Regions from separate parts of the Paenibacillus woosongensis genome, predicted to be linked through region 3. Evidence: riboswitches for the same ligand, from Rfam matches in the RefSeq annotation. Region 3 holds a riboswitch; each other region holds the start of a gene.
The links. Region 3 has a riboswitch for cyclic di-AMP ahead of QNH46_RS13075 (3D domain-containing protein). Riboswitches for the same ligand answer to the same signal wherever they lie in the genome.
Positions count from the first base shown of each region.

Region 1 (3,277 bases), 1.4 Mb from region 3:
ATCATGAAGCATAAAATAATTTTGCCGATATCGGTCAAATCCAGGGTCAGCCCCATCGTTAAACCGACCGTGGCAAAAGCAGACGTCGTCTCGAACAGAATGCTCAGAAAACCCGCTTCCTCGGTCGTGGATAATATCATTGCCGCCGCTATGACGAGAAACAGCGCCAGCATCGTAATCGTGACGGCCTTAAAAATCCGCTCCTGGGACAAACGATAGCGGAAGAGCACCATATCATTGCGTCCGCGAATCATAGAAATGACCGCGCCAACCAATATCATGAACGTCGTCGTCTTGATCCCGCCGCCCGTCGAGCCCGGGGAAGCGCCGATAAACATCAGGATGATTATGAAGAATTGGGTGGCCTGGCGAAGAGTCCCGATATCCACTGAATTCGCGCCCGCCGTCCGTGTCGTGACCGACTGGAATAATGAACCCCATATTTTCCCGCCCCAATCCAAAGAGCCCATCGTTTTGGCATTCGTAAATTCGAATATAAAGATGACGAGCGCCCCGATGAAAATAAGCGATCCGGTCATGGACAGAACCACTTTGGAATGCAGCGACAGCTTGCGGCTGCGGCGGAAATCCGCGAGCTCGGACAACACAATAAAACCGAGCCCGCCCGATACGATCAGGAACATCGCTACGAAGTTAACGAGCGGATCGTCTACATACCCCGTGAGGCTGTGAAATTTCCCGAATAAATCGAAGCCGGCGTTATTGAACAGTGACACCGCATGAAACACTCCATAGTAGGCGGCCTGCCCTAGCGGCATGTCAAACGCCCAGCGAATCGCAAACAACAGGGCGGCGCTGACTTCAATGACCAGGGAATACATCAGTACCTTGCGTATGAGGCGCACGATGCCCTCCATCGTATTCTGATTCATCGCCTCCTGCAGCAGAAGGCGGTCGCGCAGCGAAATCCGCCGCTTGAACACAAGGGAGAAGAGGGTCGCCATGGTCATGAAGCCTAGACCCCCAATCTGAATAAGAGTCATAATCACGATTTGGCCGAATGACGAGAAATAAGTCCCTGTATCGCGAACGACAAGCCCCGTAACACAAGTGGCCGAGGTCGCCGTAAACAACGCATCAACGAAAGGAAGAGATTCCCCGGTTGTGGTGGCGAGCGGCGTCATCAGCAGGAGTGTTCCGGCCAGTATAATCGCCGCAAAGCCAAGCACCAATATACGCGGTGGAGATAATTTAAACCATTGGGACGGCATCGTGCTCACCTCCTCTTTCCTTGATCTGCGTTCCTCACATTTATACCCCTTTATTATGGACACTTTGGCAAAAGAAAAAAGCACTGGAAATCCAGAGCCCTTTCGGTAATGGTTCCTGCTGCAATACGCCTACGAGGTTAGCTGACGGGCTCGGGCCTGCAGAGCAGCCCTATTCGCCTCCTGCGCCGGACTTTCCCGTCCGTGCAGGGCCTGAGAAATTCACCCAAAAAAATTGGTTCCCCCGTTTTCCATTGGAAATTCGGCCGATATTCTTTTCAATTCTTTCATTTCACATTTTCATTCCATCTTTATGAATTGGATTATAAGCTTAATTAACGTCCACCACAAAGCTTGATTTACCCGAAATACCATGAAAATCACCTTTGCCGCCTGAAACGGAGCTTGCCATCCTTCATTCTCTGAGCCATACTGTATTTTTGCGGAATTATTGCCTCTTTTCTGCGCTTGGCTCGTTCGATTCTGGCGATTGCTCCATGCTTATGATATCTTTACAATGATATCCATTTACACTAGAGCAAAGGGGTTTTTGAATGTTATCCAACTTTTCGTCCGCAGGGCGAACGCCGAAGCGCACCACGCTTCGGGTGCTGGCCGCCGTAGGTTTCCTCCTTTTTCTGGCCCTGCAGGTTCTGCCGATGGCCACGCCGGATTCATTGCAGCAAATTCAGAAGACGATCACAAAGCAGCAGGCGAAGGAAATCGCTGCCGAGTTCGCCGCTTCGACACTGGAGCTGCCTGTAGCATTGGACGATGTTTTGGTTACATATGAATCTCGATCGGACATATATGGTTACTTAACCCGAGCGGGCCTGATGAAAACTTATATGCAAAATTACGATGAACAGTTTCCGCTCGAGATATTTCGCGTTCGCTTCGAGCAGCCAGACGGCATCCTTAGCGCCTTAACCGTAGACGTTAACATGTATGGCGGCAGAGTGGCCGGATTCGAACGTGTCGAAACCTACAGCAACGCCACCAGGGATCTGCTGCAGAAGCAAGGCATCACGGGCGGCAGGGGGTTGCAGGTCACGGAGGGAGACTTGACGCCCGAGGACAAAGAAAGCCTGGCTGCTCCGTATCTTAAGGCATTTGACTTCGATCCCGCTCAACTGAAGATCGAGAGCGCCGAAAACGAATCGGGTCTGATCTACGAAATTCCGGGCTATGAAGCCGGTCAATCCCGCGGGCTAATCGAATTTCGCTTCCAAGACGGAACCGTGTCCTCCATGGAAGCATATTTCGATCCCCCTGCCGCTCATCTGGACTATGTAAAAGGCCAAAAGAAGCTGGCCAGCTGGTTCACCTGGGTTGGCTACGCCCTATTCACCTTCGTGCTCGGCATTCTGGCGATCATCTATAGTGTGAAGACCAGACCGTTTTCTTCTTTTCTGCGCGGCCTGGTTCTGTCCACTGCTTACTTTATTTTTACGATGGTCGGAGCGGTTAATATGCTTCCGATGCTGGAGAAGGACGGGCTCGGAACAGAGGTCCTGATCCTCGGCTTCATCGTGCAAGGCGCACTCACTTTGGTAATATCGGCCTCTATTTACTTCTCCCTGATCGGAGGAGACGGACTCTGGCGCAAACAGGGGCTTAATTTATGGGCCAGAGCCAAGGAGCCGGGATACGGGCAGCATGTCCTGTTCTCGATGCAAAGCGCCTATTTGTGGGCTTTGATCCTGCTCGGGGCGCAATCGGTCATCTTCTTTGTCCTTGGACACACGATCGGCACCTGGTCAACGACTGATGCCACCCAGTCGGCCTACAACATGCTCTATCCCATCCTGTTCCCCTTGCTCGCCTGGGTAGCAGGGATCGGCGAGGAAGCTGTCTATCGCTTGTTCGGCATCCCGATGCTGAAGAAAATATTCCGCAGCACGTTCGTAGCCAGCTTGATCTCATCGATGATTTGGGCGTTCGGACATTCCTTGTATCCGATTTATCCCGTCTATTCACGCCCGATTGAATTGACGATTGTCGGGCTGTTGTTCAGCTTTGTTTTTCTGCGCTACGGCTATATTACC
Region 1 is NZ_CP126084.1:4,300,757-4,304,033, forward strand. It holds gene QNH46_RS19690 (TrkH family potassium uptake protein) at 1-1,232, opposite strand, end outside; cyclic di-AMP (ydaO/yuaA leader) riboswitch at 1,344-1,507, opposite strand; gene QNH46_RS19695 (CPBP family intramembrane glutamic endopeptidase) at 1,784-3,277, shown strand, end outside.
Region 1: another riboswitch for cyclic di-AMP. It lies ahead of QNH46_RS19690 (TrkH family potassium uptake protein); the one in region 3 lies ahead of QNH46_RS13075 (3D domain-containing protein).

Region 2 (3,277 bases), 1.7 Mb from region 3:
TCCCGACGATATTAAGGCTGTCGCAGATTATGTAACCGACACGAATATGGAAGACGGCGTAGCTAAAGTCGTCGAGAAATATATGCTGAATCAAGCGGCATCTACCGTCTAGACACGGAAATAGAAACATAGCCATATGTACGATGAGCGTTGCCGGGGGCAGCGCTCTTTGTGCTGTTGGCGATGATCCATTCAGTAATAAACGGCGATTTGTGCGATTTCCCGTTGTTGTTCATCGATCATTTGAGATTGCTGGCGAAGAGTTTCGCCTTGGTTAACGGGTTCATTTTCAAATTCTCGATACTTTCCGACCCAGTTTCGTAATGTACCGGGGTTAATGTTTAACTCGTTTGCGATCTCCTCGAGTGACTTGGTTTGTTCTTGCACATACTTTACGGCTTCACGTTTAAATGTTTCGTTATACCGTTGTCTCGTCTCACTCATTTCGACACCTCTTTATCTTATTAGACTCATTATCTATTTTTGCACTAAGAGATGTCCACTTTTTATTCTAACTGCAGAATTACATCTAGTTACCTGAATCTGATCATTTAGTCATAAATCCGTAGTTTATTTTAGTGGAGGGAAAGATTCCACCCCTCTTATTGACAATGAGAATCATTATCAATAGAATGGAATTGATCAATCATTGAGAATGCTTATCAATTATGTAGAATGGAGGAATGGAAGATGAACCAAGCATCATTGGTATATATATCATGGCTTCTCATTATCAGTGCGGCGGTGTGCCGAAGAGAGGGCGAGCGGCAACGAGAGAGCGATGAACAGAAACAGAGAGCGAGAGGTTCGGACAGCACGGGCAAGGAGGGGTATACATGCCAAGAGGGCCTTTAAATCACGAGCTGGTACGTGAATTTATTGTAGCGGCGCATGGCGATTATGATGAGGTGGCAAGGCTGCTCAAGCAGGAACCCGCACTCGTTCATGGGGTCATTGATTGGGGGAGCGGCGATTGGGAGAGCGCCCTCGGCGCCGCATCGCATACCGGGAATTTCAGCATTGCAAGGCTGCTGCTGGCGCACGGGGCACGGATGGATATTTTTGCTGCGGCTATGCTTGGAGAGCTGAACGTCGTTAAAGCGATCGTCGAAAATCACCCCGAGACCGTCTATGCCAAAGGCCCGCACGGTATATCGCTGATTCGCCACGCCGAGGCTGGGGGAAATGCCGCCATTTTCGTCCATGAGTATTTAAGTTCATTTCTATCGAAAGAAGTGGTCGGAAAATGATGGTGATGATGAAGGCCATCCAAACGATCCGGGTTCGAAAAGGCAGGGTAAATGAAGTATTGTCCCGCTTCAGGACGCCTTCACCGGTTCATTCTTTTGAAGGCTTCCTGCTCATGGAAGTGCTGATCAAGGATAACAGCCAGGAATGCGACGAGCTGCAGGTTTGCACGACATGGGAGGATAGGCGGTATTTTGACAAATGGTCAACGAGCAGAGCTGCGCGAACGCTGCACAGCAAAGTCAGGGAGCTTAAGCCGGAAGACAGCTCCATCATTGGCTCCGAGCTGGCGACTTATGAAATAGCGGCGCTGTATGAGCCGCCTCGCCAAAAGCTTGACCCCGAACGGATCATGACAGGGCAGATGACAGAAAATAACATTAAACGTCAAATTTTAAGAATATTATAATTATTCCAATTCTCTTGTTAATTGCCCTAAGGTTGACAATCTTTCCCTTACACCGTATCATAGACACACGCTTAGTTTCTTGGTGATAGCCAGGAAAGCGGGGGAACCAGTTTTTTTTCTTGGGGCGAATCACTCATTCCTATGAGGTGTAGGGTACCATCTTACCCGAGTCCGTCAGCTAACCTCGTCAGCAGTGGATGGGTCTGTTTTAAATCATTAATTACGTCTCTTTAGACCCTGTTTTGGGGTCTATTTTTGTCTTCTGACCCTTGCTGGCGCAGCTGTGTCTAGACCCCCGGTTTGGGGTCTTTTTTGTTGATTACTAGGAAGGAGGATGTACAAATGACAAAGGCGAAAACGAAGTACATTACGAATCTGGACAGACTGACGATGATTCCGGAGGAGGAGCGGGCGCGTTTGAAACCGATTACGGAGAAGTTCGTATTTCGGGTGAACGATTATTATTTGAGCCTGATTGACTGGAACGATCCCCAGGATCCGATTCGCAAGCTGGTTATCCCGAATGAAGGGGAGCTAGAGGAATACGGCCGCTGGGATGCGTCAGACGAGGATACCAACTATGTCGTGCCGGGCTGTCAGCACAAGTATACGACGACAGCTCTGCTGATCGTGTCGGAGGTGTGCGGCGCGTACTGCCGATATTGCTTCCGCAAGCGTTTGTTCCGCAATGACGTGAAGGAGGCCATGTCCGATGTACAGCCGGGGATCGATTATATCGCCAAGCATCCCGAAATCAACAACGTCCTGTTGACCGGCGGGGACAGCCTCATTCTGGCTACGGAGAAGCTGCGGGGAATTCTGGCCCAGCTGCGTGAAATCGAGCATGTTAAGATCATTCGTCTTGGCTCCAAGATTCCTGTATTTAATCCGATGCGCATTTACGAGGACGAGGAACTGCTCGATGTGATCCGCACCTTTTCCACGCCGGAGCAGCGCATTTACGTCATGGCTCATATTAACCATCCGCGCGAAATTACGGCGGAAGCGAGACGCGGCTTCCAGGCACTGCATGAGGCTGGCGCGATCGTAGTCAACCAGACCCCCGTGCTAAAAGGCATCAACGATGACCCTGTAGTGCTTGGCGAACTGCTGGATAAGCTGTCCTGGGCAGGGGTTACGCCTTACTACTTCTTCGTGAACAGGCCGGTAGCCGGGAACCGGGATTTCGTCCTTTCCCTGGAAGAGGTCTACCGGATCGTCGAGGAGGCGAAGGCGCGCACATCCGGGCTGGGCAAACGCGTCAGACTGTCGATGAGCCATACGTCGGGCAAGATCGAAATTCTAGCAATTGAAAACGGCAAGGCCTATTTGAAATATCACCAGTCCCGTGACGGGGATTACGGCAAATTGATGATCCTCGATTGTCCGAAGGATGCGTCCTGGTTCGACGACCTTCCCGGCAATGAACAGTATTGGAAGCAGCCGGAGAAGAAGACGGATGAAATCGTCTCTGTAAACGAGCTGCCCGATTTTCCACAGAAGAGAAAACGTACGCCTGCCATGTTATAACATAATAGAACATAGTAAATCATCCCCTGAGGGGCGGCCTAAAGCAATATTGACCGCCTCCTTCGGGGATTTTTATTTTGCACCCAGATC
Region 2 is NZ_CP126084.1:4,513,386-4,516,662, reverse strand. It holds gene QNH46_RS20875 (Cof-type HAD-IIB family hydrolase) at 1-112, shown strand, start outside; gene QNH46_RS20870 (transposase) at 193-444, opposite strand; gene QNH46_RS20865 (hypothetical protein) at 691-855, shown strand; gene QNH46_RS20860 (ankyrin repeat domain-containing protein) at 837-1,250, shown strand; gene QNH46_RS20855 (antibiotic biosynthesis monooxygenase) at 1,256-1,657, shown strand; cyclic di-AMP (ydaO/yuaA leader) riboswitch at 1,716-1,865, shown strand; gene QNH46_RS20850 (KamA family radical SAM protein) at 2,000-3,187, shown strand.
Region 2: another riboswitch for cyclic di-AMP. It lies ahead of QNH46_RS20850 (KamA family radical SAM protein); the one in region 3 lies ahead of QNH46_RS13075 (3D domain-containing protein).

Region 3 (3,277 bases):
GGCGCGTTCGCTCGGAATGACGCAGGGTCAAACGATGCGTTTCATTATTATTCCGCAGGCGATCAAAAACGTGCTGCCGGCGATTGGCAACGAGTTCGTTGTCATCGTCAAGGAATCGTCGATCGTTTCCTTTATCGGGGTGACCGAAATGATGTTCCAGGCGGGCGCCGTTCAAGGGATTACGTATAACGGCATGATGCCGTTCCTGATCGTTGCCGTGATGTATTTTATCGTCACTTTTACACTTTCCCGCATTTTGGGCCGTTTCGAAAGGAGGCTGCAGGCTAGTGATAACCGTTAAGAATTTGCATAAAAAATTCGGCCAGCTGCATATTTTAAAAGGCATTGACCTGGAAATCAACCGCGGCGAGGTCGTCGTCGTTATCGGGCCGAGCGGATCGGGAAAAAGCACCTTCCTGCGCTGTCTGAACCGGCTTGAGGAGCCGTCCAGTGGCGAAATTCATTTCGAAGGAGAGCTTATTACCGGCAAGAATCATAATATCAACAAAACCCGTGAGAAGATGGGTATGGTATTTCAGCATTTTAACCTTTTTCCTCACAAAACGGTGCTTGAGAATATTATGATGGCTCCGCTTCAGGTGAAAAAACAGGCGAAGCAGGACGCAGAGGCCTTCGCGCTTCAGCTGTTGCGCAAAGTGGGTCTGGAGGACAAGAGCGGGGCTTACCCTTCCCAGCTGTCAGGAGGACAGAAGCAGCGCATCGCCATCGCTCGCGCCCTGGCGATGGAGCCGCATGTGATGCTGTTTGACGAGCCGACGTCCGCACTCGATCCCGAGATGGTGGGCGAGGTTCTGGAAGTCATGAAGGAGCTGGCGACAGGCGGGATGACGATGGTGATCGTCACGCATGAAATGGGCTTCGCCCGCGAGGTCGGCGACCGCATCTTGTTTATGGATCAAGGCGTTATTATCGAGCAGGGCAGCCCGCAGCAGGTGTTCGGTTCGCCGCAGAATCAGCGGACGCAGGATTTCTTAAGTAAAGTATTGTAATTTGTAATTAGAATAGCACCAAAAAGGCATGACCGTGGGTCATGCCTTTTTGGTGCCGTCTGTCAAAATTTAAATTTTTGTTACGGTTTTCGTCAATGTTTTTTCTTATAAATACTGGTTTGAATACCATTGGTAACATTTGCATGGCCCATAGGTTACAAAATTGTGATATATTCATTACGGCCGAAACACTGCCAAGGCAGGTGCGGGGGACGACTTATGACGAGCAATGCAAGTACAAGGTGACAAGCATGGCATGTCTTGGGGTGAAGCGCTGATGATCGGCGCCGGGAGCTATCCTTTTTTCCGAATCCGACAACTAACTCCGCAGGCCAAGTTAAAGGAGGAGCATCATGTTTAAACAACGTAAAGGTCTTCACAAATTGGGAATGGGGATTAAGTCAGCGGTGATTGCAGCCGGGTTGTTAGGAGCGCTGCAGGCCGTGCCAGCATATGCGGATTCAGTACATACGGCGAAGAATGGGGACACCTTCTATATTCTCGCCAAGCAGTACGGGGTCAATTTGGACAAGCTGATGAAAGCGAATCCGAGCATAGAAGCAACGAATATTTACGAAGGTTTAAAAATCACGATACCAGGACAAAACATGCAGGCGCTTTCCGCCTCTGGAAGCGAGGCTCAGCCGCTCTCTACGCTAAAAGTATTAACGGCGGAACGGGTCGTACAGGCCTGGGGCAAATCGTTTAACTACAAATCCACAGTAAAGGTCAAAGCGACAGCTTACTCTGCGGCTGCCAGCGAAAACGGGAAATGGGGCCCTGTCGACTATTATGGCAATCCTTTGAAGCTCGGAACGATCGCTGTTGATCCAAACGTCATTCCGATGGGCACCAAAGTGCTGGTCACCGGACACAGCCATCCTGATCTGCCGAAGAACGCCTTCGTCGCCACAGCGACTGATCAGGGCGGCGCGATCAAAGGGAACCGCATCGACATCTTCATTCCGGCGAGCCCGCAAAAGGTTAACGACTTTGGTTTTCAGGATGTCACGCTATATGTTTTGAATTAATACAAATTTAAGCCATGATTAGATGATATTAAATAAGGACGTCCACTGCGAGATCTGGGGATCTGCAGGGATGTCCTTTTTTTGCTTGCAAACAGGTGCTGGTTATAGTGCTTTCTTATAAGATAGCAGCTCGGGAATCGTTACGAAGCGATAGCCACGATTCCGCAGCACCTTAATAATATCCGGCAGAGCCTCGATAGTTCCCGTCAAATTGGAACCCGTACCGCCCCCGGCATGCTGCAGCACGATGGATCCCGGACCGACGGCGCTGAGCACGTTATGCTTGACCTTCTCTTTGCTTAGCGCTTTCCAATCGAGGGAATCGACGTTCCAGTTAATGATTTTGTAGCCTTGCCGCTTGGCCCATTTGAGCTGCTCCTCGTTAATTTCTCCGTAGGGGGGACGAATGAGGCGAGGTTTGTAACCGATAATCCGTTCGATCACTTTCTCGGTTCGCTCAATTTCGCTTTTGAATTCCTGGACGGATTGTTTCTTAAACAAAGGGTGGCTGTAAGAATGGTTGCCGATGATATGCCCTTCATGGTGAATTCTCCGCAGCAGCTCCGGATGCTTCTTCGCCCGGCTGCCTACGACGAAGAAAGTGGCTTTGACGCCGTGTTTCTTCAGTATATCCAACACTTTAGGGGTGAAGCGCGGATCGGGAACATCATCGAAGGTCAGGGCAATTTGCTTGACCTCAGGACCGCTGAACTTGAACGTTTCCGAGTATTTCCGCCGGAGCTCTCCCAGCGTCATTGGCTTAGCTTCGGCATTTACGGCTTGTTCGGAGGAGGTGGGTTCCGGGTTTAACACGGATTCGGCAGGCGCGGGGGCCATTCCCGTAACTAGCGCCAGGCATAACAGCCATGCGCCCGGCGCCTTGAAGAGTTTGGACATGGATACCTTCTCCTTTGATCGCTGAATGGTTATTTACTGGTATGCCCAAAACTTCACATAAATATGACCGCTCCTGCAAGGGTGTGCTATTTGTCACAGACTTGCCCGCGCAAAAATAGCATCTTTAGATAAAGCAGTGAAGCAGTAGATACGCTTATTTGTTAGTGAGGTGAGAGGCATGGCGGTTGTCATGGTAAATGTAGAAGTAGCCCCGAACATTTTCAGATTAAAGGCTGCAGGATCATACACGGGACGGATGGGCCAATTCTATATGGTTCGGGCATGGGATAAGTATCCTCTGCTCTCCAGGCCGCTCAGCATCTTTAACCGGGACGGGGG
Region 3 is NZ_CP126084.1:2,861,916-2,865,192, reverse strand. It holds gene QNH46_RS13085 (amino acid ABC transporter permease) at 1-301, shown strand, start outside; gene QNH46_RS13080 (amino acid ABC transporter ATP-binding protein) at 288-1,010, shown strand; cyclic di-AMP (ydaO/yuaA leader) riboswitch at 1,182-1,361, shown strand; gene QNH46_RS13075 (3D domain-containing protein) at 1,364-2,041, shown strand; gene QNH46_RS13070 (polysaccharide deacetylase family protein) at 2,144-2,938, opposite strand; gene QNH46_RS13065 (dihydroorotate dehydrogenase electron transfer subunit) at 3,117-3,277, shown strand, end outside.